DNA from 3 places in the Streptomyces sp. NPDC057939 genome. Region 3 is predicted to be linked to each of the others. Evidence: riboswitches for the same ligand, from Rfam matches in the RefSeq annotation. Region 3 holds a riboswitch; each other region holds the start of a gene.
The links. A riboswitch is a leader RNA that binds a small molecule or an ion and turns the genes downstream of it on or off. The one in region 3 is predicted to bind thiamine pyrophosphate.
Positions count from the first base shown of each region.

Region 1: another riboswitch for thiamine pyrophosphate. It lies ahead of ACFVS6_RS31480 (thiamine ABC transporter substrate binding subunit); the one in region 3 lies ahead of thiO (glycine oxidase ThiO).
Region 2: another riboswitch for thiamine pyrophosphate. It lies ahead of thiC (phosphomethylpyrimidine synthase ThiC); the one in region 3 lies ahead of thiO (glycine oxidase ThiO).

Region 1 covers NZ_JBHVPG010000040.1:689-10,734, reverse strand. The annotation lists gene ACFVS6_RS31515 (peptidoglycan DD-metalloendopeptidase family protein) at 1-575, opposite strand, end outside; gene rpsB (30S ribosomal protein S2) at 827-1,738, shown strand; gene tsf (translation elongation factor Ts) at 1,874-2,710, shown strand; gene pyrH (UMP kinase) at 2,874-3,653, shown strand; gene frr (ribosome recycling factor) at 3,749-4,306, shown strand; gene ACFVS6_RS31490 (phosphatidate cytidylyltransferase) at 4,306-5,382, shown strand; gene rlmN (23S rRNA (adenine(2503)-C(2))-methyltransferase RlmN) at 5,540-6,652, shown strand; TPP riboswitch at 6,718-6,827, shown strand; gene ACFVS6_RS31480 (thiamine ABC transporter substrate binding subunit) at 6,913-8,013, shown strand; gene ACFVS6_RS31475 (ABC transporter permease) at 8,070-9,686, shown strand; gene ACFVS6_RS31470 (ABC transporter ATP-binding protein) at 9,686-10,046, shown strand, end outside.
Region 2 covers NZ_JBHVPG010000001.1:364,108-374,153, forward strand. The annotation lists gene ACFVS6_RS01670 (cupin domain-containing protein) at 1-77, shown strand, start outside; gene ACFVS6_RS01675 (DUF5326 family protein) at 270-497, shown strand; gene ACFVS6_RS01680 (IclR family transcriptional regulator) at 777-1,523, shown strand; gene ACFVS6_RS01685 (SsgA family sporulation/cell division regulator) at 1,620-2,069, shown strand; gene ACFVS6_RS01690 (YibE/F family protein) at 2,086-3,474, opposite strand; TPP riboswitch at 3,550-3,694, shown strand; gene thiC (phosphomethylpyrimidine synthase ThiC) at 3,688-5,475, shown strand; gene ACFVS6_RS01700 (aldo/keto reductase) at 5,638-6,690, shown strand; gene ACFVS6_RS01705 (glycosyltransferase) at 6,758-7,909, opposite strand; gene ACFVS6_RS01710 (hypothetical protein) at 8,057-8,869, opposite strand; gene ACFVS6_RS01715 (metallophosphoesterase) at 9,019-10,046, opposite strand, start outside.
Region 3 covers NZ_JBHVPG010000037.1:69,030-79,075, reverse strand. The annotation lists gene ACFVS6_RS30590 (sulfite oxidase-like oxidoreductase) at 1-546, shown strand, start outside; gene ACFVS6_RS30585 (DUF4396 domain-containing protein) at 595-1,149, opposite strand; gene ACFVS6_RS30580 (deoxyribonuclease IV) at 1,244-2,152, opposite strand; gene pknB (Stk1 family PASTA domain-containing Ser/Thr kinase) at 2,173-4,083, opposite strand; gene ACFVS6_RS30570 (thiazole synthase) at 4,233-5,033, opposite strand; gene thiS (sulfur carrier protein ThiS) at 5,039-5,239, opposite strand; gene thiO (glycine oxidase ThiO) at 5,236-6,405, opposite strand; TPP riboswitch at 6,403-6,515, opposite strand; gene ACFVS6_RS30555 (NAD(P)/FAD-dependent oxidoreductase) at 6,618-7,838, shown strand; gene ACFVS6_RS30550 (Rv2175c family DNA-binding protein) at 7,980-8,345, shown strand; gene thiE (thiamine phosphate synthase) at 8,417-9,067, shown strand; gene metF (methylenetetrahydrofolate reductase [NAD(P)H]) at 9,201-10,046, shown strand, end outside.

The DNA of each region.
Region 1 (10,046 bases), on a different contig from region 3:
AACGGCCGGACCGGCTCGTAGGTGGTGCGCAGGCCGCCCGGGAGGGTGAGCGAGAGGACCCCGCGGCCTGCCACCGGCCCCGCGTGGTGCACCCGACCCGGGCCGACGGCGCGCAGCTCCGCGCCGACCGGGGCGGCCAGGTCGACACCCCGGTGCCCGGCCGCGTACGGGGTCGGCGGCGGGTCCCACCAGCGCAGCACGGACAGCGGCGCGGGCAGGGGTCGGCCACCGGGGGCCGCCCCCCGGGTTCCGGCCGGGCGCACGGGGCCGCCGTCCGCCGGGCCGGCGGCCCCGGCAGGGGGCGAGGCCGGCGGGCGGTCCGGCGGGGCGGGGGCGGAGGGCGCGGGGTGGGCGGCCGCGGGGACGGGCCGCGGGAGGAGCGCCGGGTGACCCCTCGGGGTGTGGCCTCCCGTCGGGGTCGGGGCGCGGGTCTCCGGGGCCGGGGCCCGTGGCTCCGGCAGCGGGTGGACGGCCGCGGCGAGGGCCCCGGGGCGGGGCGGCAGCGGGGCCCGTACCGCCGGTGCGAGGGGCAGGGACGTCAGGGCCACGAGCAGGATGAGCAGCAGTTTCGTCATGTCGCACAGGGTCCCGCCACCGGGGCTCGACGCGTCCGTGCCTGTGGACGGCAGCGGGGGTGTGGACAACGGCGTCACCCGGCATACCACCGGGTCCCGTACACTTCTTGTGGCGATCCGGGTCACCGGGTCGACTTCGCACGCCCCAGCACCGACCCGTACCAGGTCGGGTGAAAGCGCCTCTCGGTCCCTCTTCGGGGCAGGGCGCGTCGGGGCGTCAGGAACCAAACCGAGAAACCAAGGAGATGGCCATGGCCGTCGTAACGATGCGGGAGCTGCTGGAAAGCGGCGTCCACTTCGGTCACCAGACCCGTCGCTGGAACCCGAAGATGAAGCGCTTCATCTTCACGGAGCGCAACGGCATCTACATCATCGACCTGCTCCAGTCGCTGTCGTACATCGACCGCGCCTACGAGTTCGTGAAGGAGACCGTCGCGCACGGTGGCTCCATCATGTTCGTCGGTACGAAGAAGCAGGCCCAGGAGGCCATCGCCGAGCAGGCGACCCGCGTTGGCATGCCGTACGTCAACCAGCGGTGGCTCGGTGGCATGCTCACCAACTTCTCCACCGTCTACAAGCGCCTCCAGCGTCTGAAGGAGCTTGAGGCGATCGACTTCGAGGACGTCGCGGCCTCGGGTCTCACCAAGAAGGAGCTCCTGGTCCTCTCTCGCGAGAAGATCAAGCTGGAGAAGACCCTCGGTGGTATCCGCGAGATGTCGAAGGTTCCCAGCGCCGTCTGGATCGTCGACACCAAGAAGGAGCACATCGCCGTCGGTGAGGCGCGCAAGCTCCACATCCCGGTCGTCGCGATCCTCGACACCAACTGCGACCCCGACGAGGTCGACTACAAGATCCCGGGCAACGACGACGCGATCCGCTCCGTCACCCTGCTCACCCGCGTGATCGCCGACGCCGTCGCCGAGGGCCTCATCGCCCGTTCCGGTGCCGCCACCGGTGACTCGAAGCCGGGCGAGAAGGCCGCCGCCGAGCCGCTCGCCGAGTGGGAGCGCGACCTGCTCGAGGGCGAGAAGAAGGCCGACGACACCGAGGCCCCCGCGGCCGAGGCCGTTGTCGAGGCTGACGCTGCCGCCGAGGCCCCCGCGGCCGAGGCCGTCGCCGAGCCCGTCGTCGAGGCTCCGGCCGCCGACGCCGAGCAGGCCTGACCCTCTGAGAGAGCCCGGCGTTCATCCGCCGGGCACTCGCAGCACGGACGATGACGGCGGGGGAGCCGCGCCACGAGCGCGACTCCTCCGCCGTTCACCCGTAGATCTACGACTTCGAGAGAGAATCACAGACTCATGGCGAACTACACCGCCGCTGACGTCAAGAAGCTCCGCGAGCTCACCGGCGCCGGCATGCTGGACTGCAAGAACGCGCTCGTCGAGGCCGACGGTGACGTCACCAAGGCCAACGAGATCCTGCGCGTCAAGGGCCTGAAGGGTGTCGCCAAGCGCGAGGGCCGTTCCGCCGAGAACGGTGCCGTCACCTCCCTGATCGCCGCCGACGCCACCTCCGGTGTGCTGCTCGAGCTCAAGTGCGAGACCGACTTCGTCGCCAAGAGCGAGAAGTTCCTGGTCGTCGCCGACCAGCTCGCCGCCCACGTGGCCGCCACCTCCCCGGCGGACATCGAGGCGCTGCTGGCGTCCGAGATCGAGGCCGGCAAGACCGTCCAGGCGTTCGTGGACGAGGCCAACGCCAACCTCGGCGAGAAGATCGTCCTGGACCGCTTCGCGCAGTACCAGGGTGCCTTCGTGGCTTCCTACATGCACCGCACCATGCCCGACCTGCCCCCGCAGATCGGTGTCCTGGTCGAGCTGGACAAGGCCGACGCCGACCTGGCCAAGGGCATCGCCCAGCACATCGCCGCGTTCGCGCCGAAGTACCTGACCGCCGACGAGGTTCCGGCCGACGTCGTCGAGTCCGAGCGCCGCGTCGCCGAAGAGGTCACCCGCGCCGAGGGCAAGCCCGAGGCCGCGATCGCCAAGATCGTCGAGGGTCGCGTCAACGGCTTCTTCAAGGACGTCACGCTCCTGGGCCAGCCGTACGCGCTGGACAACAAGAAGTCCGTCCAGAAGGTTCTGGACGAGGCCGGTGTCACCCTGAAGCGCTTCGCGCGCATCAAGGTCGGCATCTGAGTCCGTCCGTAAGCGACGGACACCGGACCCCGATAGGGTCTGAAGCAGTCGTCCGCGCACGCGCGAGGCGACCGCAGATCTGACGAGGAGGCCATTGCCGAAGAGGGAACCCGCGAGGACCCACCGGCAATGGCCTTCTTCGTATGTGCACGAGGAGATCTCCATGAATCAGGGCGTGGACCCCCACACCGCTTCCGACGACAAGAGCGACCACGGCAAGAAGGGTCGCCGCTTCATGCTGAAGCTGTCCGGCGAAGCCTTCTCCGGCGGCGGCGGGCTGGGCGTCGACCCTGACGTCGTGCACGCCATCGCCCGTGAGATCGCGGCCGTGGTCCGTGACGGCGCGGAGATCGCGATCGTCATCGGCGGCGGCAACTTCTTCCGCGGCGCCGAGCTGCAGCAGCGCGGCATGGACCGCGCGCGGTCCGACTACATGGGCATGCTCGGCACCGTCATGAACTGCCTCGCCCTCCAGGACTTCCTGGAGAAGGAGGGCATCGACAGCCGGGTCCAGACCGCCATCACCATGGGTCAGGTCGCGGAGCCGTACATCCCGCTCCGTGCCGTCCGGCACCTGGAGAAGGGCCGCGTCGTCATCTTCGGCGCCGGCATGGGCATGCCCTACTTCTCCACCGACACCACGGCCGCCCAGCGCGCCCTGGAGATCGACGCCGAGGCCCTCCTCATGGGCAAGAACGGTGTCGACGGGGTCTACGACTCCGACCCGAAGACCAACCCGGACGCGGTGAAGTTCGACGCGCTGGAGTACAGCGAGGTGCTGTCCCGGGACCTCAAGGTCGCCGACGCCACCGCCATCACGCTGTGCCGCGACAACCGACTCCCGATCCTGGTCTTCGAACTCCTCGCCGAGGGCAATATCGCCCGCGCCGTCAAGGGTGAGAAGATCGGCACGCTCGTGAGCGACCAGGGCACCCGGGCCTGAGCGTTCCGTGACCGGGTCGTCCACCGGCCCGGTCCGGGCGGCCCGACCCGCCCCGCCCGCCCGAACCATCCATATCTGACATGCAGGAGCACGTGGTGATCGAAGAAATCCTCCTCGAAGCCGAGGAGAAGATGGAGAAGGCAGTCCTCGTGGCGAAGGAAGACTTCGCCGCGATTCGCACGGGCCGTGCGCACCCGGCGATGTTCAACAAGATCGTGGCGGACTACTACGGTGCCATCACGCCCATCAACCAGCTCGCGTCCTTCGCGGTTCCCGAGCCGCGCATGGCCATCGTGACGCCGTTCGACGCGTCGGCGCTGCGCAACATCGAGCAGGCGATCCGCGACTCCGACCTCGGGGTCAACCCGAGCAACGACGGCCGCATCATCCGGGTGACCTTCCCCGAGCTGACGCAGGACCGCCGCAAGGAGTACATCAAGGTCGCCAAGAACAAGGCCGAGGACTCCAAGGTCTCCATCCGGTCCGTGCGCCGCAAGGCCAAGGACGCCCTTGACAAGCTCGTCAAGGACAAGGAGGCCGGCGAGGACGAGGTGCGCCGCGCCGAGAAGGAGCTCGACGACACCACCGCGAAGTACGTCGCGCAGGTGGACGAGCTGCTGAAGCACAAGGAATCCGAGCTCCTAGAGGTCTGATGAACGACTCTCCCTGGGCCACGGAGCCGGTTCCGGCGGGTCCCGCATACGATGCGCTGGTGGGCCCGCACACTCGGCCCATGCCCATCGTGCCCGATGCCGCCGGCCGTGCCTTCGACGACCGGGAAGCACGCGATCGGGGGGCCGCCTTCGCGGGCGCCCCCCCGCTCCGCGCCGAGACGCCGTTGCAGGAGCCCATGCCCAGCCCTCCGCCTCCGCCTTCGCAGGCACCGCAGGACGCCTCCCCGCCGCCGCAGAAGAAGCGCGCGGGGCGGGATCTGCGTGCCGCCATAGGGGTCGGCGTCGGCCTCGGAGCGGTGATCTTCGCCTCGCTGTTCATCGTCAAGGCCGTCTTCGTCGGTGTCGTCGTCGTCGCGGTCGTGGTGGGCCTGTGGGAGCTCACCTCCCGGCTCCAGGAGAAGAAGGGCATCAAGGCGCCGCTCGTCCCGCTCGCGGTCGGTGGCGCCGCCATGGTCATCGCCGGCTACGTCCGCGGGGCCGAGGGCGCCTGGGTCGCCATGGCCCTGACCGCGCTCGCGGTCCTGGTGTGGCGGATGACGGAACCGCCCGAGGACTACCTCAAGGACGTCACCGCCGGCGTGTTCGCGGCGTTCTACGTGCCGTTCCTCGCCACCTTCGTCACGATGCTGCTCACCGCGGACGACGGCCCGCAGCGCGTGGTCACGTTCCTGGTCCTGACCGTCGTCAGCGACACCGGGGCCTACGCGGTGGGCTGGCGCTTCGGCAAGACCAAGCTGGCGCCGCGCATCAGCCCCGGGAAGACCCGTGAAGGACTGTTCGGCGCCGTGGCCTTCGCGATGGCCGCGGGCGCGCTGTGCATGGAGTTCCTGATCGAGGAGGGCTCCTGGTGGCAGGGCCTGATCCTCGGTCTGGCCGTTGCGGTCAGCGCGACCCTGGGCGACCTGGGCGAGTCGATGATCAAGCGGGACCTGGGCATCAAGGACATGGGCACGCTGCTGCCGGGTCACGGCGGCATCATGGACCGGCTCGACTCGCTCCTGCCGACCGCCCCCGTCGTGTGGCTGCTGCTGGCGGCCTTCGTCGGCACCGGTTGATCCACCCGCCGGTCCACGGCTGATCACCGGCCGATCCTCCGCCCCCCCGCGGTACCGGGGCGGCATCGGAGGAAAAGCTCCGGTCGGGCGGGGCGGTTACTCTTGAAGGGCGCGCTGCTTCTGCGGCGCGCCTTTCGTCTTACAAGGAGTACCTGCCATGGCCCGCCCCGTTCCGGGAGAGCTCACCTTCGTCGCCCCTCGTGGGGTCAAGAAGCCGCCCCGGCACCTCGCCGACCTCACCCCGGCCGAGCGCCGGGAGGCGGTGGCCGCGATCGGCGAGAAGCCGTTCCGGGCCAAGCAGCTCTCCCAGCACTACTTCGCCCGCTACGCCCACGACCCGGCGGAGTGGACCGACATCCCCGCGGCCTCCCGCGAGAAGCTCCAGCAGGAGCTGCTGCCCGACCTGATGAACGTTCTGCGGCACATCAGCTGCGACAACGACACCACCCGCAAGACCCTGTGGAAGCTGCACGACGGCACGCTCGTCGAGTCCGTGCTGATGCGCTACCCCGACCGGGTCACGATGTGCATCTCCTCGCAGGCCGGCTGCGGCATGAACTGCCCGTTCTGTGCCACCGGCCAGGCCGGCCTGGACCGCAACCTCTCCACCGCCGAGATCGTGCACCAGATCGTCGACGGCATGCGCGCCCTGCGCGACGGAGAGGTACCGGGCGGCCCGGCGCGCCTGTCGAACATCGTCTTCATGGGCATGGGCGAGCCGCTCGCCAACTACAACCGCGTCGTCGGCGCCATCCGTCGCCTCACCGACCCGGAGCCCGATGGCCTCGGCCTGTCGCAGCGCGGGATCACCGTCTCCACCGTCGGCCTGGTCCCGGCCATGCTCCGGTTCGCCGACGAGGGCTTCAAGTGCCGCCTGGCGGTCTCGCTGCACGCCCCCGACGACGAGCTGCGCGACACCCTCGTCCCGGTGAACACCCGCTGGAACGTCCGCGAGGTCCTGGGCGCGGCCTGGGAGTACGCCGAGAAGTCCGGTCGCCGGATCTCCATCGAGTACGCCCTGATCCGCGACATCAACGACCAGGCCTGGCGCGGTGACCTGCTCGGCAAGCTGCTCAAGGGCAAGCGGGTCCACGTCAACCTGATCCCGCTGAACCCGACCCCGGGCTCGAAGTGGACCGCCTCGCGGCCCGAGGACGAGAAGGCGTTCGTCGAGGCCATCGCCCGCCACGGCGTGCCGGTGACCGTCCGCGACACCCGCGGTCAGGAGATCGACGGTGCGTGCGGCCAGCTGGCCGCCTCGGAGCGATAAGGCCGAAATTCGGCCATGGTCGATCACATTCGGCCGCAGGGGTACCCTGTGGCCGAACCAATTTCATATTCCGACAGGGGAGCGCCACAGCGCTGAGAGTGCGGTATCCGTCATCCGCAGACCCTCTGAACCTCGCCCCGGTCATTCGGGGTAGGAAGTTCGGTCACCACTCATGCTGTTGCGCCCTGCCCGGCGTCCGCTCTCGCAGAGCGCCGGGCAGGGCCGCGTCTTCTCCTGGTCATCCCAGGAGGAATCAACCAGTGAGCACCACCAAGAAGATCGCGGGCGCCGCGCTCGCGGCCGCGCTCGGCGTCACCACGCTCAGTGCCTGCGGCGGCGGCGACGCCAACGACAAGACCGCCGGCGCGAGCGACGCCCCCAAGTCCAAGACGGTCACGCTCGTCTCCCACGACTCCTTCAACGTGACCGACTCGGTCCTGAAGGAGTTCGAGCAGCAGAGCGGTTACACCGTCAAGCGGCTGAAGTCCGGGGACGCGGGCACGGCGCTCAACCAGGAGATCCTCACCAAGGGCTCCCCGCGCGGCGACGTCTTCTTCGGTGTCGACAACACGCTGCTCTCGCGGGCCCTCGACAACGGGATCTTCACCCCGTACCAGGTCAAGGGCATGGACGGGATCAAGACCGAGTTCATGCTCGACCCGCAGCACCGCGTCACGCCGATCGACTCCGGTGACGTCTGCGTCAACTACGACAAGCAGTACTTCGCCGACAAGAAGATCGCCCCGCCGCAGACGCTGGACGACCTGATCAAGCCGGAGTACAAGAACCTGCTGGTCACGGAGAACGCCGCGACCTCCTCGCCGGGTCTCGGGTTCCTCCTCGCCTCCGTCGGCAAGTACGGCGAGGACGGCTGGAAGGACTACTGGAGCAAGCTCAAGGCCAACGGCGTCGAGGTCGTCGACGGCTGGGAGCAGGCATACAACGAGCGCTTCTCGGGCTCCGCGGGCGGCAAGAAGGCCAAGGGCGACCGTCCGCTGGTCGTCTCCTACGCCTCCAGCCCCCCGGTCGAGGTGCTCTACGGCGAGCCGCAGCCGGCCGAGGCCCCCACGGGCGTCTCCACCGGGACCTGCTTCCGCCAGGTCGAGTTCGCGGGCCTGCTGAACGGGGCGAAGAACCCCGAGGGCGGCAAGGCGCTCCTCGACTTCCTGGTGAGCAAGAAGTTCCAGGAGGACATGCCGCTCCAGATGTTCGTGAACCCGGTGGTCAAGGACGCGCAGCTGCCGGAGATCTTCACGAAGCACGGCGTGGTGATCGACAAGCCGGAGAACGTCACCCCGGACGCCATCGCCAAGAACCGTGAGCAGTGGGTCAAGGCATGGTCCTCGCTCGTCGTGAAGTAGGACGCGGGAGCTCCCCGAAGGAGAACGGGCGCGCCACCGCCGTCAGGCTCGGCCTGATGGCGGTGCCGCTCGTCTTCTTCGGGCTGTTCTTCGCCTACCCCGTGGCGGCGATCGTCGGCCGCGGACTCAAGACGGACTCCGGCTGGCAGTTCGGCCGGATCGGCGAGGTCCTGGCCCGGCCCGACATCGCCGACGTGCTGTGGTTCACCACCTGGCAGGCCCTCGCCTCCACGCTGCTCACCCTGCTGATCGCGTTGCCCGGGGCGTACGTCTTCGCGCGCTTCGAGTTCCCCGGCAAGCAACTGCTGCGCGCGGTCGTCACCGTTCCGTTCGTGCTGCCGACGGTGGTCGTCGGCACGGCCTTCCTGGCGCTGGTCGGGCGCGGCGGTCTGCTGGACGAGCTGTGGGGCGTCCGCCTCGACACCACCGTCTGGGCGATCCTGCTGGCGCACGTCTTCTTCAACTACGCCGTGGTCGTCCGTACGGTCGGCGGGCTCTGGGCCCAGCTCGACCCCCGTCAGGAGGAGGCGGCCCGCGTCCTCGGCGCGGGACGCTTCGGGGCCTGGCTCCGGGTGACGCTGCCGGCGCTCGGGCCCGCGGTCGCCGCCGCCTCGCTGATGGTCTTCCTGTTCACCTTCACCTCCTTCGGCGTCGTGCAGATCCTGGGCGGTCCCGCGTACTCCACCCTGGAGGTGGAGGTCTACCGGCAGACCGCGCAGCTGCTGGACCTGCCGACGGCCGCCGTCCTGACGATGGTGCAGTTCGTCGCGGTCGGCGCGATCCTCGCCCTGCACGCCTGGACCGTGCGCCGGCGGGAGACCGCGCTGCGGCTGGTCGACCCGGCGGGCACGGCGCACCGGCCGCGCGGCTGGGCCCAGCGGAGCCTGCTCGGCGGGGTGCTGCTGACGGTGGCGCTGCTGATCGTGCTGCCTCTGGGCGTACTCGTCGAACGGTCCTTCGACGCCCCCGGCGGCTACGGGTTCGGCTTCTACCGGGCCCTGCAGGACGCGGGCTCCGGTGGCGGAACGTTCCTCGTGCCGCCGCTGGAGGCCATCGGGAACTCACTGCGCTACGCCTTGGCCGCCACCGCCATCGCCCTGTTCATCGGTGGCCTCGCCGCCGCCGCGCTGACCCGGCGCGGCGGGCGCTTCGTGCGCGGCTTCGACGCGCTGCTGATGCTCCCGCTCGGGGTGTCCGCCGTGACCGTCGGCTTCGGCTTCCTGATCACCATGGACGAACCCCCGCTGGACCTGCGGACCTCCTGGATCCTGGTGCCGCTCGCGCAGGCGCTCGTCGGGGTGCCCTTCGTCGTACGGACCATGCTGCCGGTGTTGCGGGCGGTGGACGGACGGCTGCGGGAGGCCGCGGCCGTGCTGGGCGCCTCACCGCTGCGGGCCTGGCGCGAGGTGGACCTGCCGCTGGTGCGGCGGGCGCTGCTGATCGCGGCGGGCTTCGCGTTCGCGGTGTCCCTCGGCGAGTTCGGGGCGACCGTCTTCATCGCCCGGCCGGACAGCCCGACCCTGCCCGTGGCCGTCGCCCGGCTGCTGGGACGGGCCGGTGAGCTGAACTACGGGCAGGCCATGGCCCTGAGCACGATTTTGATGCTGGTGTGCGCGGTGTCCCTGCTGGTGCTGGAGCGGCTGCGCCCCGACAAGACCTCGGGAGAGTTCTGATGACCCTGCTCCGCCTCGAAGGGGTGACGGTCCGCTTCGGCGGGCGCGCGGTCGTGGACGCCGTCGACCTGGAGGTCGCCGAGCACGAGATCGTGTGCGTGCTCGGGCCGAGCGGGAGCGGCAAGTCCACCCTGCTGCGGGTGGTGGCCGGCCTCCAGCGGATGTCGGCCGGCCGGGTCCTGCTGGCCGGGGCCGACCAGGACGCGGTGCCCGTCCACCGGCGGGGCGTCGGGCTGATGTTCCAGGACCACCAGCTGTTCCCGCACCGCGACGTCGGCGGGAACGTCGCCTTCGGCCTGCGGATGCGCGGCTCCGCGAAGAAGGCCTACGAGGGCCAGGTCGCCGAGCTGCTGGAGCTGG
Region 2 (10,046 bases), on a different contig from region 3:
CGGGGGTGCCGCACAAGTTCCACCACATCACCGAACCCTTGAAGGTGCTGGTGGTGTTCTCCCCGCCGGAGGGCTGAGGGCGCGGGACCGGAGGCCTTCATCCCGGGGGCCCTCTTCCGGGGGCTGTCCTCCCGGGGGTCCGCGCCCGGTCCCCCTAGGGGGCGGATCAGGGGGTTCCGGGGGCTCCCGGGCCCCCGGCCGTGGCCGGCGGCTCCTAGCATCGGGACCAGGAAGTCACGGATGAGGAAGAGGTAGAAGACATGGACGGGATCCGAGCGATATTCGCGGGCATGCCCTGGTGGGTCAAGTGGATCGCCGTTCCGGTGCTGGCCATCTTCGTGTTCGGCGGGGTGATCACCAGCATCATCGGCACGCTGATCGGCCTGGTCTTCAAGCTGCTCCTCTTCGTCGCCCTCGTCGGCGGCCTGATCTTCGTGGTCAAGAAGTTCAGCGGCAGCGGTTCGAAGTCCTCGTCTTCCTCCTCCGGGGAGTGGTAGGAAACCCGCGACCCGGGCGGTACGGGATTGACCCATGCGGGGGAACGTGAGACGGCAAAACGCCCACACCGCTGGAATCGGCGGATAGGGTCGCAATCTGTGTCGCTCCCCTGGGCACCGTCAGCTGGTACTCCGCTCCGGACGGGCGATCAGGTCCGGAGCACCCGAGCAACACCCCCAGGAGCCACGGCACACGCGGGGGCGGCCCCCGCAGGGCGGGCCCCCCAGGCCCGCCGCCACGCCTGGGGGTGAGCTTTGTCTTCGGTTCACAATGCCGGTGTGCCGACTCTGATCGGTTCGGTGCAGAGAGCGCTGAGGCTGCTGGAAGCTGCGGGCTCCCACGGTGACGGAGCCCCGGCGAAACAACTCGCGCGCGAAGCCGGGCTCCCGCTCCCCACCGCGTACCACCTGCTGCGCACCCTGACGCACGAGGGCTATCTGCGCCGCGAGGGAGGGGTCTTCGTACTCGGGGCGGCCGCCGGGCGGTTGGCGGTTGGCGGACTTCAGCAGAAACGTCGCAGCATGATCCTCGACTCCCTCGCGCACTTCCGCGACGCGGTCGGGGCGCCCGTCTACTTCGCGGTCTACCGCGAGGGTGAGATCGAGGTCGTCGGCGTCTCGGACACCCCGGCCGACCCTGCCTGCGAGGAATGGGCCGACTTCCGCGCGACCGGCCACGCGCACGCCATCGGACAGTGCCTGCTGGCCCAGCTCGACGAGAAGGCGCGCAAGGACCACTACGACCGTCACCCGGTCGAGGGGATCACTCCCTACACCGTGCGGGACCTCCACGCACTGGAACAAAGAATCGCTTCGTTGGAACGGATGCAGCCGGTTACGGAGCGTCAGGAGTACGCGCTGGGCATCGTGTGCGCCGCCATCCCGATCACGGCGGGCGATACCGCCGCAACCATGGCCATTTCGCTCCCTGCGCACCAGGAAAGTCGGTTGCCCTATGCGGTGGATCGGCTACGGAGTGAAGTAGGCGCGCTGTTGAGCACCCTCTCGTTCTCTATCAGTATCTGAAAACTCACTCCTTGTGATCTCCGAGCGCTTCCACCACTCTTGTCAAGAGGGCTTGGGGGACCATTCCTGGCCACTTCCACTACAGCGGGGTAGGCAATGCGCGAGTCGGTACAGGCAGAGGTCATGATGAGCTTCCTCGTTTCCGAGGAGCTCTCGTTCCGGATCCCGGTGGAACTCCGGTACGAGGCTCGGGACCCCTACGCAGTACGCCTCACCTTCCACCTTCCCGGAGACGCGCCTGTGACCTGGGCGTTCGGCCGGGAGCTGCTTCTCGACGGCATCAACAAGCCCTGCGGCGACGGCGACGTGCACATCGCCCCCACCCACCCCGAGGAGCTGTCCGACGTCCACATCCGCCTCCAGGTCGGCGGGGACCGGGCCCTGTTCCGTGCCGGCGCGGCACCGCTCGTCGCGTTCCTCGACCGGACCGATCGGCTTGTTCCGCTCGGTCAGGAGCGCAACCTCGGCGACTTCGAGGGGGACCTCGACGAGGCGCTCGACAAGATCCTCGCCGAAGCCCGGCAGAACGAACAGAACGCGGGCTGAGCCGACCGGCTCCTCCTCAGCGCTTGCGCCGTCGGCCCCGGCCGCCGCGGACCGGTCCCGTGGCCGCCGCGCCGGCGGGGGCACCCGGCCGGTCCGCGGAAACGACCAGAGCGGCCAGGGCCGTGGTCACGGGAACCGATGCGACGAGCCCGATCGAGCCCACGAGGGTCCGTACGATCTCCTCCGCCACCAGCTCGCTGTTGGCCACCGACCCTATGCTGCTGTTGGCGATCGAGAACAGCAGCAGCAGGGGCAGAGCGGCACCCGCATAGGCGAGTACGAGGGTGTTGACCACGGACGCGATGTGGTCGCGGCCGATCCTGATCGCCGCCCGGTACAGGGCGCGCGGCCCCATCTTCGGGTCGGCCTGGTGGAGTTCCCACACCGCTGAGGTCTGGGTGACCGTCACGTCGTCGAGCACACCGAGCGAACCGATGATCACGCCTGCGAGCAGCAAACCGCTCATGTCGATGTCGGGGTAGAGGCCGTGGATCAGGCCGGTGTTGTCGTCGGTGTTCCCGCTCAGGAACGCCCAGTCGATGAACACCGAGCCCAACAGGCCGATCAGCAACAGTGAGACCAGGGTGCCGAGGACGGCCACCGAGGTTCTGGCCGTCAACCCGTGGCACATGTAGAGGGCGATCAGCATGATCGCGCTGGCCCCGACGATCGCGACGACCAGGGGGTTCGAGCCCTGCAGGATCGCCGGGAGGATGAAGAGGGTCAGGATCGCGAAACTGATCACGAGGGCGATGAGTGCGAACAGGCCCCGCAACCGGCCGACCACGACGACCGCCACGGCGAAGATGCCGGCCAGCAGGGCCATCGGGAGCTTGCGGTTCACGTCGATCACCGAGTACTGGAGGTCCCGGGGGGCGTCCGGCGCGTGGGCGACGACCACCTCCTGACCCTGCTTCAACTGCCGTGGGGCGCCCGGCTGGACGATCTCGAAGAAGGCGCGCCCCTTGTCGGGACCGCTACCGACCACGACGGTGGCCTTCTTGCAGTCGCCGGTCTGCGAGGCCTTCGCCTCGCGGCCCTGGGGGGTCGAGAGATCGCCGGTCGACGGCACCTGCGCGGCGTTCACCGATTTGCAGTCGACGCTTTCGAGTGCGACGACTTGGCCCTGCTGGGTCTGCCGGTCGAATCCCACGCCGGTCCGTTCGTGGGCGGGGGCGCCGCCCGGCCACAGGACCGCCATGCCGATGAAGACGGCCGCCGCGAAGGGGATCAGTACCGCGGCGATGACCTTGCGCAGGTGCTTGGAGACGGGGGCCGCCGGCCCGTGGCTGTGGCTGTGGGAATGGCCCTGTGCGGGCCCGGCCGCATGTCCATGGGAGGCGTGCTCGTGGTCGTGGTGACCCGTGGGTTCGGTGGGCTCGGTGGGGGGCTGCGGCGAGGACATCACCGGCAGATCATCGCAAGAGATGAGGGGGCCCACTGTTCAGCACGCCACAGATGACGCTAGCGTGGGGGCACCTTTGCACAACGCGGGAGCTCGGAGCACCGGGCTGAGAGGGCGCTGATCACCGTACGCACATGAGAATGCGTACGGGAAGAGGCTGCGTCGACCGCCGAACCTGTTACCGGGTAATGCCGGCGTAGGGAGATAGGTCTCATGACCATTCAGGACGCACGCACGCCTGCCGTCAGCCAGGACGCCGACGGCGGGAACGAGCGCCAGCCGGGCTGGCACAAGGGCTACGTCGCGGGCTCCCGCCCCGACATCCGGGTGCCGGTCCGCCAGGTCCACCTCACCAACGGCAAGGACGTGACGCTCTACGACACGTCGGGTCCGTACACCGACCCGCAGATCGAGACCGATGTCCGTCGGGGCCTCGCGCCGCTGCGCGAGAACTGGATCATCAGCCGTGGCGACACCGAGGAGTACGCGGGCCGCCCCGCGCGCCCCGAGGACGACGGCATCAAGCACACCTCGCCCCGCGGCGGCCTCAAGAACCTCGACGCGGTCTTCCCGGGACGCCCCCGGCAGCCCCGCCGCGGCCGTGGCGGCGCCGCCGTAACCCAGCTCGCGTACGCCCGCCGCGGCGAGATCACCCCGGAGATGGAGTACGTCGCGATCCGCGAGAACGTCTCCCCCGAGGTCGTCCGTGAGGAGATCGCCGCAGGTCGAGCGGTCCTTCCGGCCAACGTGAACCACCCCGAGATCGAGCCGATGATCATCGGCAAGCGGTTCCTGGTGAAGGTCAACGCCAACATCGGCAACTCCGCGGTCACCTCCTCCATCGAGGAGGAGGTCGACAAGATGACCTGGGCCACCAAGTGGGGCGCCGACACGGTCATGGACCTCTCGACCGGTCGCAACATCCACACCACCCGCGAGTGGGTGCTGCGCAACTCCCCCGTCCCGATCGGCACCGTGCCGCTCTACCAGGCGCTGGAGAAGGTCGACGGCCGCGCCGAGGACCTGACCTGGGAGATCTACAAGGACACGGTCATCGAGCAGGCCGAGCAGGGCGTCGACTACATGACGGTCCACGCGGGCGTGCTGCTCCCGTACGTACCGCTGACCGCCCGGCGCAAGACCGGCATCGTCTCCCGCGGTGGTTCGATCATGGCCGCGTGGTGCCTGGCGCACCACAAGGAGAACTTCCTCTACACGAACTTCGAAGAGCTCTGCGACATCCTCGCGACCTACGACGTCACGTACTCCCTGGGCGACGGCCTGCGCCCCGGCTCCATCGCCGACGCCAACGACGCCGCGCAGTTCGCCGAACTGAAGACGTTGGGCGAGCTGAACACCATCGCCAAGCGCCACAACGTCCAGACGATGATCGAGGGCCCGGGCCACGTCCCGATGCACAAGATCAAGGAGAACATCGACCTCCAGCAGGAGATCTGTGAGGAGGCGCCGTTCTACACGCTCGGCCCGCTCACCACGGACGTCGCGCCCGCGTACGACCACATCACCTCGGGCATCGGCGCCGCGATGATCGCCTGGTGGGGCACCGCGATGCTCTGCTACGTCACGCCCAAGGAGCACCTGGGCCTGCCCAACCGTGATGACGTCAAGACCGGCGTCATCACCTACAAGATCGCCGCCCACGCGGCGGACCTGGCCAAGGGGCACCCGGGCGCCCAGGAGTGGGACGACGCCCTGTCGGACGCACGGTTCGAGTTCCGCTGGGAGGACCAGTTCAACCTGGCCCTCGACCCGGACACGGCCCGCGAGTTCCACGACGAGACCCTGCCGGCCGAGCCGGCCAAGACCGCGCACTTCTGCTCCATGTGCGGTCCCAAGTTCTGCTCCATGAAGATCTCGCAGGACATCCGCCGCCAGCACGGTGGAGACCTGAAGGCCGACGAGATCGAGGCGGGCATGGCGGAGAAGTCCGCCGAGTTCGCCGCTGCGGGCAACCGCGTCTACCTGCCTCTGGCGGACTGACGCACGTTCGGGGGGAGTGCTGCTCCCGGTCGGCGGAGTGCCGCCGACCGGGAGCAGCGCCGTGTCCGGGCCCTGGAGACAAGGGAGTTCGGACCTGAGGGATCGGGGGTCCGGTCCTTGACCTGGAGCGCGCTCCAGGTCCTAGAGTGCCGCCGCATGAGCATGGGATACCGAAATCTTGGTGGTACCGGCATCGAGGTGAGTGCCCACTGCCTGGGCACGATGATGTTCGGCGCGGTGGGGAACCCGGATCACGAGGAGTGCGTGCGGATCATCCACGCCGCACTCGACCGGGGCATCAACTTCGTCGATACGGCGGACATGTACTCCGCCGGTGAGTCCGAGGTGATCGTCGGCAAGGCCCTCAAGGGGCGGCGCGACGACGTCGTGCTCGCCACGAAGGTCCACTTCCGGATGGGCGAGGGCCGTAACCGGAGCGGCAACTCGCGGCGGTGGATCGTGCGGGCGGTGGAGGACAGCCTGCGCAGGTTGGACACCGATTGGATCGACCTCTACCAGGTGCACCGGCCGGACCACACGACCGACGTCGAAGAGACCCTGTCGGTCCTCGGTGACCTGGTCAGGGCCGGCAAGATCCGCGCCTTCGGCTGCTCGACGTTTCCGGCCGAGGAGCTCGTGGAGGCGCACCACGTGGCCGAGCGGCGGGCGCTGCCCCGGTTCCGTACGGAGCAGCCGCCATACTCGATCCTCGCGCGGGGCATCGAGGCGGACGTGCTTCCGGTCGCCCTTCGGTACGGGATGGGAGTGCTGACCTGGAGTCCGCTCGCTTCCGGCTTCCTGAGCGGGAAGTACCGGCTCGGTGAGCCCGTCGACATGACCTCGGGGCGGGCGGCGCTGACTCCGGCACGGTTCGATCCGGCGATCCCCGGCAACGTCGCCAAGCTGGAAGCGGTGGAACAACTGGTCGAGTTGGCCGAGTCGATCGGATGCACGCTGCCGGAGCTGGCCGTGGCGTTCCCCGTCGCCCATCCCGCCGTCACCTCGGTGATCATCGGGCCGCGGACGATGGAGCAGATGGAGTCGCTGCTGAAGGGGGCCGGGCTAATCCTGGACGACGCGGTGCTCGACCGGATCGACGAGATCGTGGCGCCCGGCGTGAACCTCTACCGGCCGGACGGAGTCTGGCGCCCGCCGGCCCTGTCGAACGCCGGTCTGCGCCGCCGGGCACTCGGCGAGCGGGCAGCCGCGTCGTAGAGGGGCGTGGGTCGCGTTGTTTCACGTGAAACGGATGCTGTTCGTTTCACGTGAAACACGCGGGTGGTCACATGTGGGCGGTTGTTTCACGTGAAACAGGAGGGGCCGTTTCACGTGAAACAGACAGGGAGGGGCCACGGAGGGAAGCGACCGCGAAGGCGCGGTTGTCCTCCGTCTGGCGCCGGTACGCCTCCGGCAGGTCCGGCAGGGCGAGCAAGCGGTCGCAGGCGCTGAGCGACGCGTCCATGTCGCCGACCCAGTAGGCGTTGATCGAGTGCTCGAAGAGCAGGCCCCACCGGTACACCCAGGGCTGGACGAAGAGCAGATCGTCCGGCACCGGGCGATCCAGGACGGCTGCGGTCACGGCGTGGGCGGAGTGGTACCGGCCGAGCATCCTGAGTCGTGCGGCGAGTTCATAGCAGGCTTCCAGCCGGCCGGGACGCGAGTCCCAGGCCCGTGAGAGGGCGTCCATGGCGGCGGGCCAGTCCCCGGCCTCGCCCTGTAGGACACCGACCTGGAGCAGTGCGTAGTAGACCTCCTCGCCCCAACCGCCCATGCCGGCGCGGCGTTCGTAGAGCTTGATCGAGGCCGCGGTGTCGCCCATGTCCCGCAGGGTTTGCGCGAGGTAGAAGACGGTCCGGGTGTTGGACGGGTCGCGTTGCAGTTCGGCGCCGAGCAGCCGCGCGTCCCGTTCGTACTTGTCGTGTCGGGAGCCGCCGTCGGCGTAGTCCTCGATGACGAGCGCGTCGAGGTTCTCCTGGAGGCCGGGCCGCCGGTCGTTCTCGTCGCGGCGGTCGCAGGTCAGGTACTCGTGGGTGACGCCTTCGTACCGCCAGGGGAGATCGGCACGGACCAGGCGTTTGATGCGGTACTCGGTCGCGCCCTCGTGGCGGAGCATGTAGGAATCCGCCGTGAGGGCGGGCAGGGGCCCTTCGGGGCGCAGGACGTGGTCGGCGTCGAGGAGCAGCACGTAGTCGGCCTTGCCGAGACCGTGCCCGATGTTGAGGCTGCGGTTGTGCCCGAAGTCGACCCACGGTTCCTCGTGGAGTTCCCCGGGGATCCCGTCCAGGGCGCTTCGGATCAGTTGTGGGGTTCCGTCGGTGGATCCCGTGTCGGAGATGGCCCAGGTGTCGATGAGCCCCCGTACCGACTTGAGGCAGCGCTCGATGACGGCGGACTCGTTCTTCACGATCATGCACAGGCAAATCGTCGGCTTCACGGCCGCTGACCCTAGGGACGGGGCCGGTGCCGAGCGGCGAGGCACGCCGGGGCGCGAACCCGGGTGGCCCTCGCGGACGGCCAAGTGGGCCCTCCGGATGGGCCGATCCGCTGACGACGGGGCGCCTCGGCGAACCGGCCGTGGTTGTCAGTCCGGTTCGTGTTCGGGGCCGCCGAAGTCCGGGCTGGTGAAGTCCGGCGACGCGTAGCCGGGCCGGGGCCCCTGTGAGGTCGATCCGGGGCTGGTGAAGTCGGGTCGGCTGTATCCCAGTTGCGGGATGCGTCCGGCCCCCGGCGTTCTCGGGGTCGGATAGCCGTCGGCGCTCGGGTCGGCCAGGGCGTCCCGCAGGAACGGGATGATTCCCCGCTCCAGCAGCGCGTTGCGCCAGGCCTCCCGGGCCCGTGAGAGCTCGTCGGGGACCGCCACGGTCTCCGCCGCCGCGACCTCCGTCGAGCTGTTGCGCAGCGCGGTCACCAGCAGGCCGATGACCGCGAACAGCAGGGCGGCCACGGTGAGTGCCCCGAAAAGCCAGCCCGCCGTCAGCATCGTCTTCGCGAAGGCCGGTTCGGGATCGATCATCTTCAGGCTGTAGCCCACCAGCAGGAAGATCAGCATGGAGGTGCCGGCCAGGACGGGCGCGAGGACGGCCACGACGGCGCTCAGGCCGGCCCCGTCGTCCCGGTCGCCCGTCACGTACTCCCCCCTGCCGGTGGAGGCCGACCGGGCTTCGTCGCGGAGTTCCGCGCGGACCTTCACGTAGTGGTCGTACTCGGCGGCTGCCGCGGCGGTCAGCAGCGCGATCGCGTTCAGTGCCATCGTGCGCAGTTGTTCGGCGTTGAGCCGTTCGCCCAGGGTGGCGAGCTCGGGCCGTTCGTCAGCCGTGCGCAGCGTTTCGTCAAGGAGCCGGTCGAACTCGGGCCGGTCTTCGGTCAGCAGGTGCGGAGCGCTGGTCATGTGCATCCCCCGATGCTCCGTACAAGCCGGTTTGCCCGCGTAGACCCCGGGCACCGGCACAAACGGAGGAGAGCCTGCTACGGATAGAGCGATGGTAGAGCGCCCCTGCCACGCCGTGACAGGGGCTTTGCCGAAATACCCCGCTCCGAGAACGCTCAGTCGCGCAGAGGTAGTTGAACGACGAGCAGCTTGCCGGCCATGGTGACGCCGCCGTCCATGGCGATGGCCAGGCCCTCCGCGTACACGTGGGGGCCGTCCACGGCCTCCGGACCGCGGGTGCCGTCGCCGTCCTCGGTGCCCACCTCGCCGAGCAGGTAGGGGATGGGGCTGTGGCCGTGGACGACGCGTCCACCGCCGTAGGTGCCGAGGAGTTCCCGTACGGCGTGGGGTCCGGTCTCCTCGTCGCGGAAGGCGAACCGCTTGGTGAACTTGCGGAACAGGTCCCAGGTGATGTCGGCGTCGTTGCGGTTGAGGAGTTCGTGGATGTTGTCGTTGACGTCCTCGATGGAGTCGCCGTAGTCGAGGTACGCGGTGGTGTCGGAGTGCAGGAGCAGGTGCCCGTCCTCCAGCGCGGCCGCGTCCAGCCGCGACATCCACTGCAGGTGGACGTCCTCCAGGCGCTCCATGTCGGTGCGCTGGCCGCCGTTGAGCAACCAGGCGGCCTGGAAGGTGGCGGTGCCCGCCCCCGAGTGGACGGGGGTGTCGCCGAACCGCTTGGCGCCGATCAGCAGGAGTTCGTGGTTGCCCATGAGGGCCTTGCAGTAGCCGCCGGCCGCGGCGGCCTCGGCGGAGAGCCGCATGACGAGGTCGATCACGCCGATGCCGTCGGGCCCGCGGTCGGTGAAGTCGCCGAGGAACCAGAGCCGCGCGTTGCCCGCGGACCACCGCCGGTCGGCGTCGATGAGGTCCTGCGCCTGGAGCTCGGTGACCAGTTCGTCGAGGTACCCGTGGACGTCGCCGACCACGTACAGCGGGCCCGGACCGGTGGCCTGGGCCTCCTGGGGGACGTACTGGACCTGGACGGTGTCGCCGGGCCCGCCCTGCGCGCCGCGCCCGATGACGGGGAGGTCCCGCTGCGTCGGCGTGTATCCGTCGTCGGGCTCGGGCTCGTCGTCGCCCGGCTCCGGCGCGTGGTCGTCGGCGTGGGCCGCGGCCGTGCGCTGGTGCGGGACGGTGTCCGGTG
Region 3 (10,046 bases):
ACCCACTACGGTCCTGTACCGAAGTTCAAGCCCGACCGTTGGGAGTTCCGCGTCTTCGGCGCGACCGCCGACGGCGAGAAGCGCTGCTGGAACCACGAGGAGTTCGCGGCGCTGCCCTTCGACTCGGTCGTCGCGGACCTGCACTGCGTCACCAAGTTCAGCATGCTGGGCGCCGAATGGGGCGGCGTGCTCGCTCGCACCCTCCTCGAACTGGCGCCCCCGGCACCGCAGGTCACCCACGTGATGGTGTGGGCCGAGTACGGCTTCAGCTCCAACATGAGGCTCGCCGACTTCGCTGCCGAACGGACCGTCTTCGCCACCCACATGGGCGGCGAACTGCTGACGGCCGAGCACGGGTTCCCGCTGCGGCTCGTGGTTCCGCACCTGTACGCGTGGAAGGGTCCCAAGTGGGTCCGCGGCATCGAGTACATGACCGCCGACCGCCGCGGCTTCTGGGAGGAGCGCGGCTACCACAACATCGGCGACCCCTGGCGCGAGCAGCGCTACTCGTACCAGGAGGAGCCGGGCGACGGTCCCGAGCTCTAGGGTTGACGTCGGACCCGGGCCGCCCGTCATCGAACCGGCGGATTCCGGTCAGTGGTGGTAGCGGTGGACCACCGCGTGACCCTTGCCGCGGCCGATCATCCACTTGTTCACCGGCACGGTGATCACGAAGGCCGCGGCCAGCGCGATGGCGAGGACGATCCAGAACAGCGGGTCCGCCAGGTGTGCGTCCATCGCGCCCGGCCACAGCGCGATCACCCCGTTGTCGATCAGCTCCATCACGGCGATCGAGAGGGTGTCCGCGGCCAGCGCCACCCGGACGGCCGAGCGGAGGTCGACCCCGGCGGCGAGGATCCCGCGCAGGGTCAGCGCGTAGCCGAAGACGAACGCGAGGATGATCGCGAGGATCATCGTCGGGACGTTGCCCCAGCCCAGCGCGGTTCCGATGACCATGCCGAGGACCTCGCCGATGGCGCACCCGGTCAGGCAGTGCAGGGTGGCGCGGGCCGCGGCCGACCAGGTGACCCTGCCGCCGGCGGGCGGACGTCCGTGGTCGTGCCCGTGGTCGTCCCCGTGTCCGGGCCCCGGTCCGTGGGCGCCGTCGTGCTCGTTGCCGTGCTCGTGGTGCGCGTGCGCGTGTTCCATGGCAAGCCCCTCGCATGGGAAACGCCGGTATGCGGTTCCGTCCCCGTGACAGAACCGTATACCCCCTAGGGGTATTCCTCAAGGGGCCCGTGGATCAGTGCGGGCCGCGCAACTCCTTCAGCAGGGCCACGTCCGCGGCGTGCCCCTCCTTGCCGCCTGGGGTCTCGATGATCAGCGGCACACCGGCCGTCTCGGGGTGCGAGAACAGCTCGCCGAAGGCCTCCCGGCCGATGTGGCCCGCCCCGATGTTGGCGTGCCGGTCCTTGTGGGCGCCGACGCCCTCCTTGGAGTCGTTGGCGTGGATCAGTTTCAGCCGACCGGGCCCGACGGTGTCCACCAGGAGGTCCAGCGTCTGCTTGGTGCCGCCGGGCTCCGCCAGGTCGTGACCGGCCGCGAAGATGTGGCAGGTGTCCAGGCAGATCCCGAGCTTCGGGTGGTGGTCGAGCGCCTCGAAGTACGGCCCGAAGTCCCAGGTCCGCGAGCACAGCGAGGAGCCCTGCCCGGCCGTGGACTCCAGCAGCAGGTAGGGGTCGTCGTCGTGGGTCAGCTCGTCCAGCAGCGGCAACATGTGCTCCCTGACCTGCGCGTACGCCGCGTCGCGCGGGCGGCCGCCGGTCGCCGAGCCGGTGTGGACGACCACTCCGAGCGCGCCGATCTCCCGGGCCCGGCGCAGCGAGTGCCGCAGCGACTCCACGGACTTCTCCACCGTCGCCGCGGTGTGCGAGCCGAAGTTGATCAGGTACGGGGCGTGCACGTACGCGGGTACGGAGAGCTCTGCGCACTGCGCGCGGAACAGTGCGTCCTGCTTCGGGTTGCCCGTCGGCGTGGCCCAGCCGCGGGGGTTGGCGACGAATACCTGGACGGCCTCGGCGCCCATCCCGGCGGCGTACGGCAGGCCGACCGAGGCGAGCCCGCCGGCGACGGGCACGTGCCCGCCGACCGGGTTGCGCGTCGCCGCCGCGTCGCGGGAGGCCGAGGGAGGGGTCGGCGTCGAGGGGGTCACCGCAGGCGTGCCGGACGGGTTCACAGGCCCCTCGTCCTCACCGTGATCGTGCTGCCCTCGGGGGCGTTCAGGCCGCCGAGCACCGACTGGGACTCCACCGTGTTGCTGAAGGAGAGGAACGGCCGGTCCACCTTGACCTTGAAGCCGAGGCCCTCCAGCGTCTTGCGGGCCGCGTCCACGTCCTGGCCGGTCACGTCCGGTACCTGGACCTGGCGGGGGCCCTTGGAAAGGGTGAGGGTGACCGTGTCGCCGGCGGCGGCCTGAGCACCGGCCAGGGCCGACTGGTTGGCCACCGTGCCGGGCGCCGAGGGCGAGTTGACCTGCTCGGCGGCCACCTTCACGGTGAGGCCGAGGCCCTCCAGCGCCTGCCGCGCCTCGTCGGCGGTGCGGCCGGTGACGTTCGGCACCTGGACGGGACGGCCCTTGCTGACGACCAGCGCGACGGCCGTGTCGGGCGCCCGACGCTGGCCGCCGGCCGGATCGGTGCTGATCACCGAGCCCTGGGCCACGTCCTGGCTGAAGGCCTGCGTCACGATCCCCGGCGCCAGGCCCACCTTCGTCAGCTCGGCCTTCGCCTCCTCCAGCGGCCGACCCTTGAGGTCGGGCACGCTGACGACCTCGGGGCCGCGCGAGATGGTGAGCACCACCGCGCCGTTCCCGCGGATCCGCTTGCCGCCCTCGGGGTCGGTGTTCATGACCGTCCCGCGTTCGAAGGCGTCGCTGAACTTGCGGTCGACCCGCTTCACCCCGAGGCCGGCGGCCGACAGCTGGGACTTCGCCTGCTCCTCCGACTTGCCGAGCAGGTTCGGGACCTTCGTGAACTGGCCGGAGTTGATGTACCAGACGCCCGTGCCGAGACCGAGGGCGAGCAGCACCCCGGCGACGATCAGGAGCGGTCCGCGCCGGGGTGCGCGCGGAAGCCGCCGGTCCGGCGGTGCGGCGGCCGGCGCGGGCGCCGACTCCAGCCGCGAGGTGTGGAGCACCGGCTGCTGCACGTCCACCGAGCGGGGGATCACGCCCGTCCGGTCCTCCGCCGCGCTGCGCGCCTGGGCCCGCGCCTGCGGCGGTACGGCGTCCAGCTCGGCCTCGCCGAGGCCGTCGCGGACGCCGCGGGCCAGGCCGAGGAGGGCCGCGGCGTCGGAGGGCCGCAGCTCGGGGTTGCGGGCGGTGGCCTGCGCTACGAGGGCGTCGAGGCCGGCCGGGAGCCCGGGGACGGCGGCCGACGGGGGCGGAACGTCCTCGTTGAGGTGCTGGTAGAGCACCTGGGCGGGGCTGCCGCCGTTGTGCGGCTTGCTGCCGGTGAGCATCTCGTAGAGCACGACGCCGCAGGCGTACACGTCCACGCGGGTGTCGGTGATCCCGTTCTCGATCTGCTCGGGCGCCAGGTAGGAGACGGTGCCGAGGACCGAGCCGGTGGTGTTCGTGACGGAGCCCACGGAGCGGACCAGCCCGAAGTCGGCGACCTTCACACGGCCGTCGTCGCCGATGAGTACGTTCTCGGGCTTCATGTCCCGGTGCACGAAACCGGCCCGGTGGGCGGCTCCGAGGGCGGCGAGGACCGGTTCGAGGATGTCGAGGGCGGCCCGCGGCTGGAGCGCGCCGCGCTCGCGGAGCACGTCGCGCAGGGTGCAGCCGGAGACGTACTCCATGGCGAGGTACGTGTACGGGCCGTCGGTCCCCTGGTCGAAGACGGCGACGACGTTGGAGTGGGCGAGGCGGGCCACGGACTTCGCCTCGCGGATGAAACGGTCGACGAAGGCGCCGTCGGCGGCGAGCGCCGGGTGCATCACCTTCAGCGCGAGGACGCGGTCGAGACGGGTGTCCACGGCCCGGTAGACCGTGGCCATGCCGCCGGCCGCGATGCGGGCATCGATGCGGTAGCGGCCGTCGAGCACGCGCCCGACGAGGGGGTCATCCAGGGTCGTATCCACCCGGCGATTCTACGAGCGCCCGCCGCGCCGCCGGCCCGGGTGGGGGTGGTTGCAGCGCAGCTGTGACGCACGTCCCCTTCCCGGCGCCCCCGTCCGCGGCGCCCGCGGGCCCTTGCGGGCCCCGTCGGGTCGGGGCCCGTACCCCCTGGTCAGGCGGTGAAGGCGGGGCGTTCCGGGTCGAGGGCGGCGCGGCCCTCGACGGGGGAGGAGGCCTCGGCGAAGCGCCGTTGCGGAATGCGTCCCGCCCGGTGGGCGAGACGTCCCGCGGAGACGGCGTCCCGCATGGCCGCGGCCATCAGCACGGGCTCCTGGGCCCGGGTCACGGCGGAGGCCAGCATCACGCCCGCGCAGCCCAGCTCCATGGCCAGCGCGGCGTCCGACGCCGTCCCGGCACCCGCGTCCAGGATGACCGGGACGCCGGCCCGTTCGACGATCAGCTCGAAGTTGTGCGGGTTGCGGATCCCCATGCCGGAGCCGATGGGGGACCCGAGCGGCATGATCGCCGCGCAGCCCACGTCCTCCAGCTTCCGGGCCAGCACCGGGTCGTCGTTCGTGTAGGGCAGGACGGTGAAGCCCTCGTCCACCAGGACCTCGGCCGCGTCCAGCAGCTCGACGCCGTCCGGCAGGAGGGTGCGCTCGTCCGCGACGACCTCCAGCTTGATCCAGTCCGTGCCCAGGGCCTCCCGTGCCAGCCGGGCCGTGAGCACGGCCTCCCCGGCGGTGAAGCAGCCCGCCGTGTTCGGCAGGACGGCGATGCCGAGCTTCGTCAGCACCGACAGGACCGAGCCCTGCACCGTCGGGTCCAGGCGGCGCATCGCCACCGTCGTCAGTTCCGTCCCCGACGCGGTCAGCGCCCGTTCCAGGACGTCCAGGCTCGGGGCCCCGCCCGTGCCCATGATCAGGCGGGAGGAGAAGGTCCGGCCGCCCAGTTCGAAGAGGTCGTCCGCCATCGTCGTCAGCCTCCCTGGACCGCGGTGAGGACCTCGACCCGGTCGCCGTCGTCCAGTGGGGTGTGCGGCCACTGCCCGCGCGGGACGACGGTCTCGTTGAGGGCGGCGGCGACGCCCTTGGGCGCCCGGGTCAAAGTGGCCACCACCGCGTCGAGGGTGGTGCCGACCGCGATCTCGCGCGGCTCGCCGTTGACGGAGATGGTCATGCGTAGGACTCCTGACGCGTGGAGGAGAAGCGGCGGGGGGTGAAGGGGCGGGCGATCTCCGGTACGACTCCGGTGGCCAGCAGCTCCGCCATCACGTCCCCGGTGAGGGGGGTCAGCAGGACCCCGTTGCGGTAGTGGCCGGTGGCCAGGTGGAGGCCCGGCAGCTCGGTGGGTCCGAGCAGCGGCGCGTTGTCCGGCGAGCCCGGACGCAGCCCCGCCACGGTTTCGACCAGGGGGAGTTCGGTGATTCCGGGCACCAACTCGTGGGCGTCGCGCAGCAGCTCGTAGACCCCGCCCGCGGTGACCGTGGTGTCCCAGCCGAGTTCCTCGCTGGTGGCGCCGACGACGAGCTCGCCGCTCTCGCGCGGCACCAGGTAGACGTGGCTGCCGCGCACGACCGCCCGTACGGTCCGGGACAGGAACGGGCCGTACGCGGCCGGTACCGACAGCCGCAGCACCTGTCCCTTCACCGGCCGTACCGGAACGGCCACCTCGGGCGGTACGCCGGCGAGCCGGCCGCTGAACGAGCCCGCCGCCAGGACCACCTGGTCGGCGAACAACTCCGTACCGTCGTCGAGGACGGCGCCCGCGGCCCGGTCCCCGGTGGTGACGAGCCGGGCCGCGCGGGCCCGGTGCAGGGTCACCCCGGACCGCTCGCAGGCGGTCAGCAGGGCGGTCGCGAGGCGGCGCGGATCGACCTGGTGGTCCCCGTCGACCCGCAGCCCGCCGCGCACGCCGGGAGCCAGCATCGGCTCCAGACGGCGGCACTCGCGGCCGGTGAGCCACTCGGACTCCAGCCCGCAGCGGCGCTGGAGCGCGTGCAGTTCGCGCAGGTGGAGCCGGTCGTCCGCGTCGAGGGCGACGGCCAGGGTGCCGCAGGCCCGGTAGCCGATGTCCGTGCCGCCGCAGGCCTCGGACAGCTCCGCGGCGAAGTCCGGATAGCGGGCGGCGGAGGCGACGTTGAGCCCGAGCAGGGTCTCCTCGCCGTAGTGCAGTTCCGTGACGGCGGCCAGCATGCCCGCCGCGACCCGGGCGGCGCCGCCGCCGGGGTCCGGATCGGCCAGTACGACGCTCAGGCCGCGCCGGGCCGCCCGCCAGGCGATGACCAGGCCGATGATCCCGCCCCCGATGACGAGGACGTCGGATCCCTTCCGAGATGAGTGCATGGGCGTCCAGCCCCTCCCTTCGCCGGCATGACCCGGATCAGGTTCGTACGGTCGGAGGCCGGCCAGCCTCCCTCTCAGCCCGGTGCGCCCGGACTCCCGCGATGGGTACGGTGGCCAGACTAACCCCGTGGCCGATGCCGGGTAAGGCTGCCTCCCCCGGGCTCCCGCACCCGCTATTCCTGACGGACCGTCAGAGAACTAGGCTGGGTCGCGTGAGCGAGCAGACGCAACAGACGAACCCCGGTGTCGTGATCGTCGGCGCCGGAATGGCCGGGGTGCAGACCGCGGTGGCCCTGCGGGAACAGGGCTTCACCGGCCCCGTGACCCTGCTGGGGGCCGAACCCCACCAGCCCTACGACCGGCCCCCGCTGTCCAAGGCGGTGCTCCTCGGCAAGGCCGAGGACTCCGCCTTCGACGTCGACTTCGAGGGCCTCGACATCGAGCTGCGGCTCGGCACCGAGGTCACCGGCCTGCGGCACGCCGAACACGAACTGGACACCGAGGCCGGACCCGTCCCGTACGAGGTCCTCGTCCTGGCGACCGGAGCGCGGCCACTGACCCTGCCCGGCTCCGACGGCGTCCCCGGCGTGCACCTCCTGCGCACGCTCGACGACGCCGCCCGGCTGCGCCCCGTCCTGGCGACCGCCCCCGCCACCGTCGTCGTCGGGGCCGGCTGGATCGGCGCCGAGTTCGCCACCGCCGCCCGGGCGGCGGGCTGCGCCGTCACCGTCGTCGAGGCGGCGGACCGGGTCCTGGCGGGCGCCCTCCCGGCCGAGGTCACCGCCCCGATGGCCGGCTGGTACGCCGAGGCGGGCGCCGAGCTGATCACCGGCGCGAAGGTCGCCGGCATCGACGAGGGCCGGGTCCGGCTCGCGGACGGCCGGGAACTGGAGGCGGGCGCCGTCGTCGTCGGCATCGGCGCGCGCCCCGCGACGGACTGGCTGACCGGGACCGGGATCGACCGCGGCCCCGACGGCTCCGTCACCGCGGACGCCCACCTGCGCACCACCCTCCCCGGGGTGTACGCCGTCGGCGACTGCTCCTCCTTCCCGTCGGCCCGCTACGGGACGCGGCTGCTGGTCCACCACTGGGACAACGCCCTCCAGGGCCCGCGCGCCGTCGCGGCGAACATCCTGGCGGGGGAGCCCGTACGGGCCTACGACCCCGTCCCGTACTTCTGGTCGGAGCAGTTCGGCCGCTTCGTCCAGTACGCCGGACACCACGCCGGCGCCGACACCCTGCTGTGGCGCGGCGACCCCGGCGACGCCACCTGGTCGGTGTGCTGGCTCCGGGACGGCCTCCTGGTCGCCGTCCTGGCCGTCGGCCGGCCGAGGGACCTCGCGCAGGGCCGCAAGCTCATCGAGTCGGCCGTCCCCGTCGACCCGGCCCGGGTGGCGGACCCCGCCACCCCGCTGAAGTCCGCCACCGCCTGAGGCGCCCGACGGCGCGACGGGACGGATCGGGCACGGCGGAGCGGGGGAGTCCGCCCCGCGCCGCCCGGGCGGGAGGCGGCCCGGACCCCGGACGGACGGGCCAGGTACCGGCGGCCCGTCCGAGATGGCAGGCTTGTGTCCGTGACCGAGATTGACGCAAAGATCGATGCCCTTGTCCCCTCCTGGCTGCACCTCCCCGACATCGCGGAGATGCTCGACGTCGAGGTGACCCGGGTCCGCCAGATGGTCAAGGAAGGCCAGCTCATCGCCGTACGCCGGGGCGAGAACCGCACCCTGCAGGTTCCGGCCCAGTTCATCGACGGCGACAAGGTCGTGAAGGGCCTCGTGGGCCTGCTGACCGTGCTGCGCGACGACCGCTTCTCCGAGGAGGAGATCCTGGAATGGCTCTTCACCGAGGATCCGACCCTGCCCGGCAGCCCCGTGCAGGCGCTGAGCGAGAATCGCGGCACGGAGGTGAAGCGCCGCGCTCAGGCGCTCGCCCTCTGATGAGCTGATCCACAGGTGTGCGGGCCGGTCCCACCGGCCCGCACACCGCCACCACCACGGGGGGTACACCCATGCAGCAGCTGTCCGACGCCCGGCTCTACCTGTGCACGGACGCCCGGAAGCGGCAGGGTGACCTCCCCGAGTTCCTGGACGCCGTCCTGGCCGGGGGCGTGGACATCGTCCAGCTCCGCGACAAGGGCATGGAGGCCGGCGAGGAACTGGAACACCTCGGGGTCTTCGCCGACGCCGCCCGCCGCCACGGCAAGCTCCTCGCGGTCAACGACCGCGCCGACGTCGCGCACGCCATCGGCTCCGACGTCCTGCACCTCGGCCAGGGCGACATCCCCGTCCCGGCCGCCCGCGCCATCCTCGGCGGCGGCGTCCTCATCGGCCGGTCCTGCCACGCCGAGTCCGAGGTCGACGCCGCGGCGGCCGAGCCCGGCGTCGACTACTTCTGCACCGGACCCTGCTGGCCCACCCCCACCAAGCCGGGCCGCCACGCCCCCGGCCTCGACCTCGTCCGCCACGCCGCCTCCCTGCGCCAGGACCGCCCCTGGTTCGCCATCGGCGGCATCGACGCCGGCAACCTGGACGAGGTCCTGGACGCGGGCGCCACCCGCGTCGTCGTCGTACGGGCCGTCACCGAGGCCTCCGATCCCGGCGCCGCGGCCGCCGACCTCGCCCGGCGCGTACGCGCCCGCGCCGAGGTCGTCACCGGCTAGACCGGGGGAGCCGCCAGGGCGCCGCTCGGCCGGGACCGCCACCGGTCGGGCCGCCGTCCGCAAGGTGTCCAAAAATGTGTCCAATGGATGGACACGGCTTCGGTGTCCGCCGAGCCGCGTCTAACCTGCCCGTATGGCCCTTGGTACCGCTTCCACCTGGTCGGACCGTGCACACACGGTCCGGGACCTCATCGCGTCCGGGTGCTCGTACTCATTCGAGTTCTGGGCCCCCAAGACGGAGAAGGGCGAGCGCAACCTCTGGAACGCGCTCCGCCGGATCGAGGCGGTCTCCCCGAGCTTCGTCTCGGTGACCTACGGGGCAGGCGGCTCCACCCGCGGCGGCACCGTCCGCGCCACCCAGCAGATCGCCGCCGACACCACCCTGACCCCCGTCGCGCACCTCACCGCCGTGGACCACTCGGTCGCCGAGCTGCGCCACGTCATCGGGCAGTTCGCGGACGCCGGGATCCGCAACATGCTCGTCGTGCGCGGGGATCCGCCGGGCGACCCGATGGGCGAGTGGGTCCCGCACCCCGAGGGCGTCCACTACGCGGCGGACCTGGTCCGGCTGGTCAAGGAGTCGGGCGACTACTGCGTCGGCGTCGCGGCCTTCCCCGAGATGCACCCCCGCTCCTCCGACTGGGACACGGACATCCGTCACTTCGTGGACAAGTGCCGCGCGGGCGCCGACTACGCGATCACCCAGATGTTCTTCGATCCGGAGAATTATCTGCGGCTGCGCGACAGCGTCGCGAAGGCGGGCTGCGAGACCCCGATCATCCCCGAGGTCATGCCCGTTGTGGCCGTGAAGCAGCTCGAACGGCTGCCGCAACTCAGCAACGCGCTCTTCCCCGAGACTGTGAAAGAACGCATGCTCGCGGTCAAGGACGATCCCGCCGCTGTACGCTCCATTGGCATCGAGTTCGCCACGGAGTTCTGCGCGCGGCTGCTGTCCGAGGGTGTACCAGGACTGCACTTC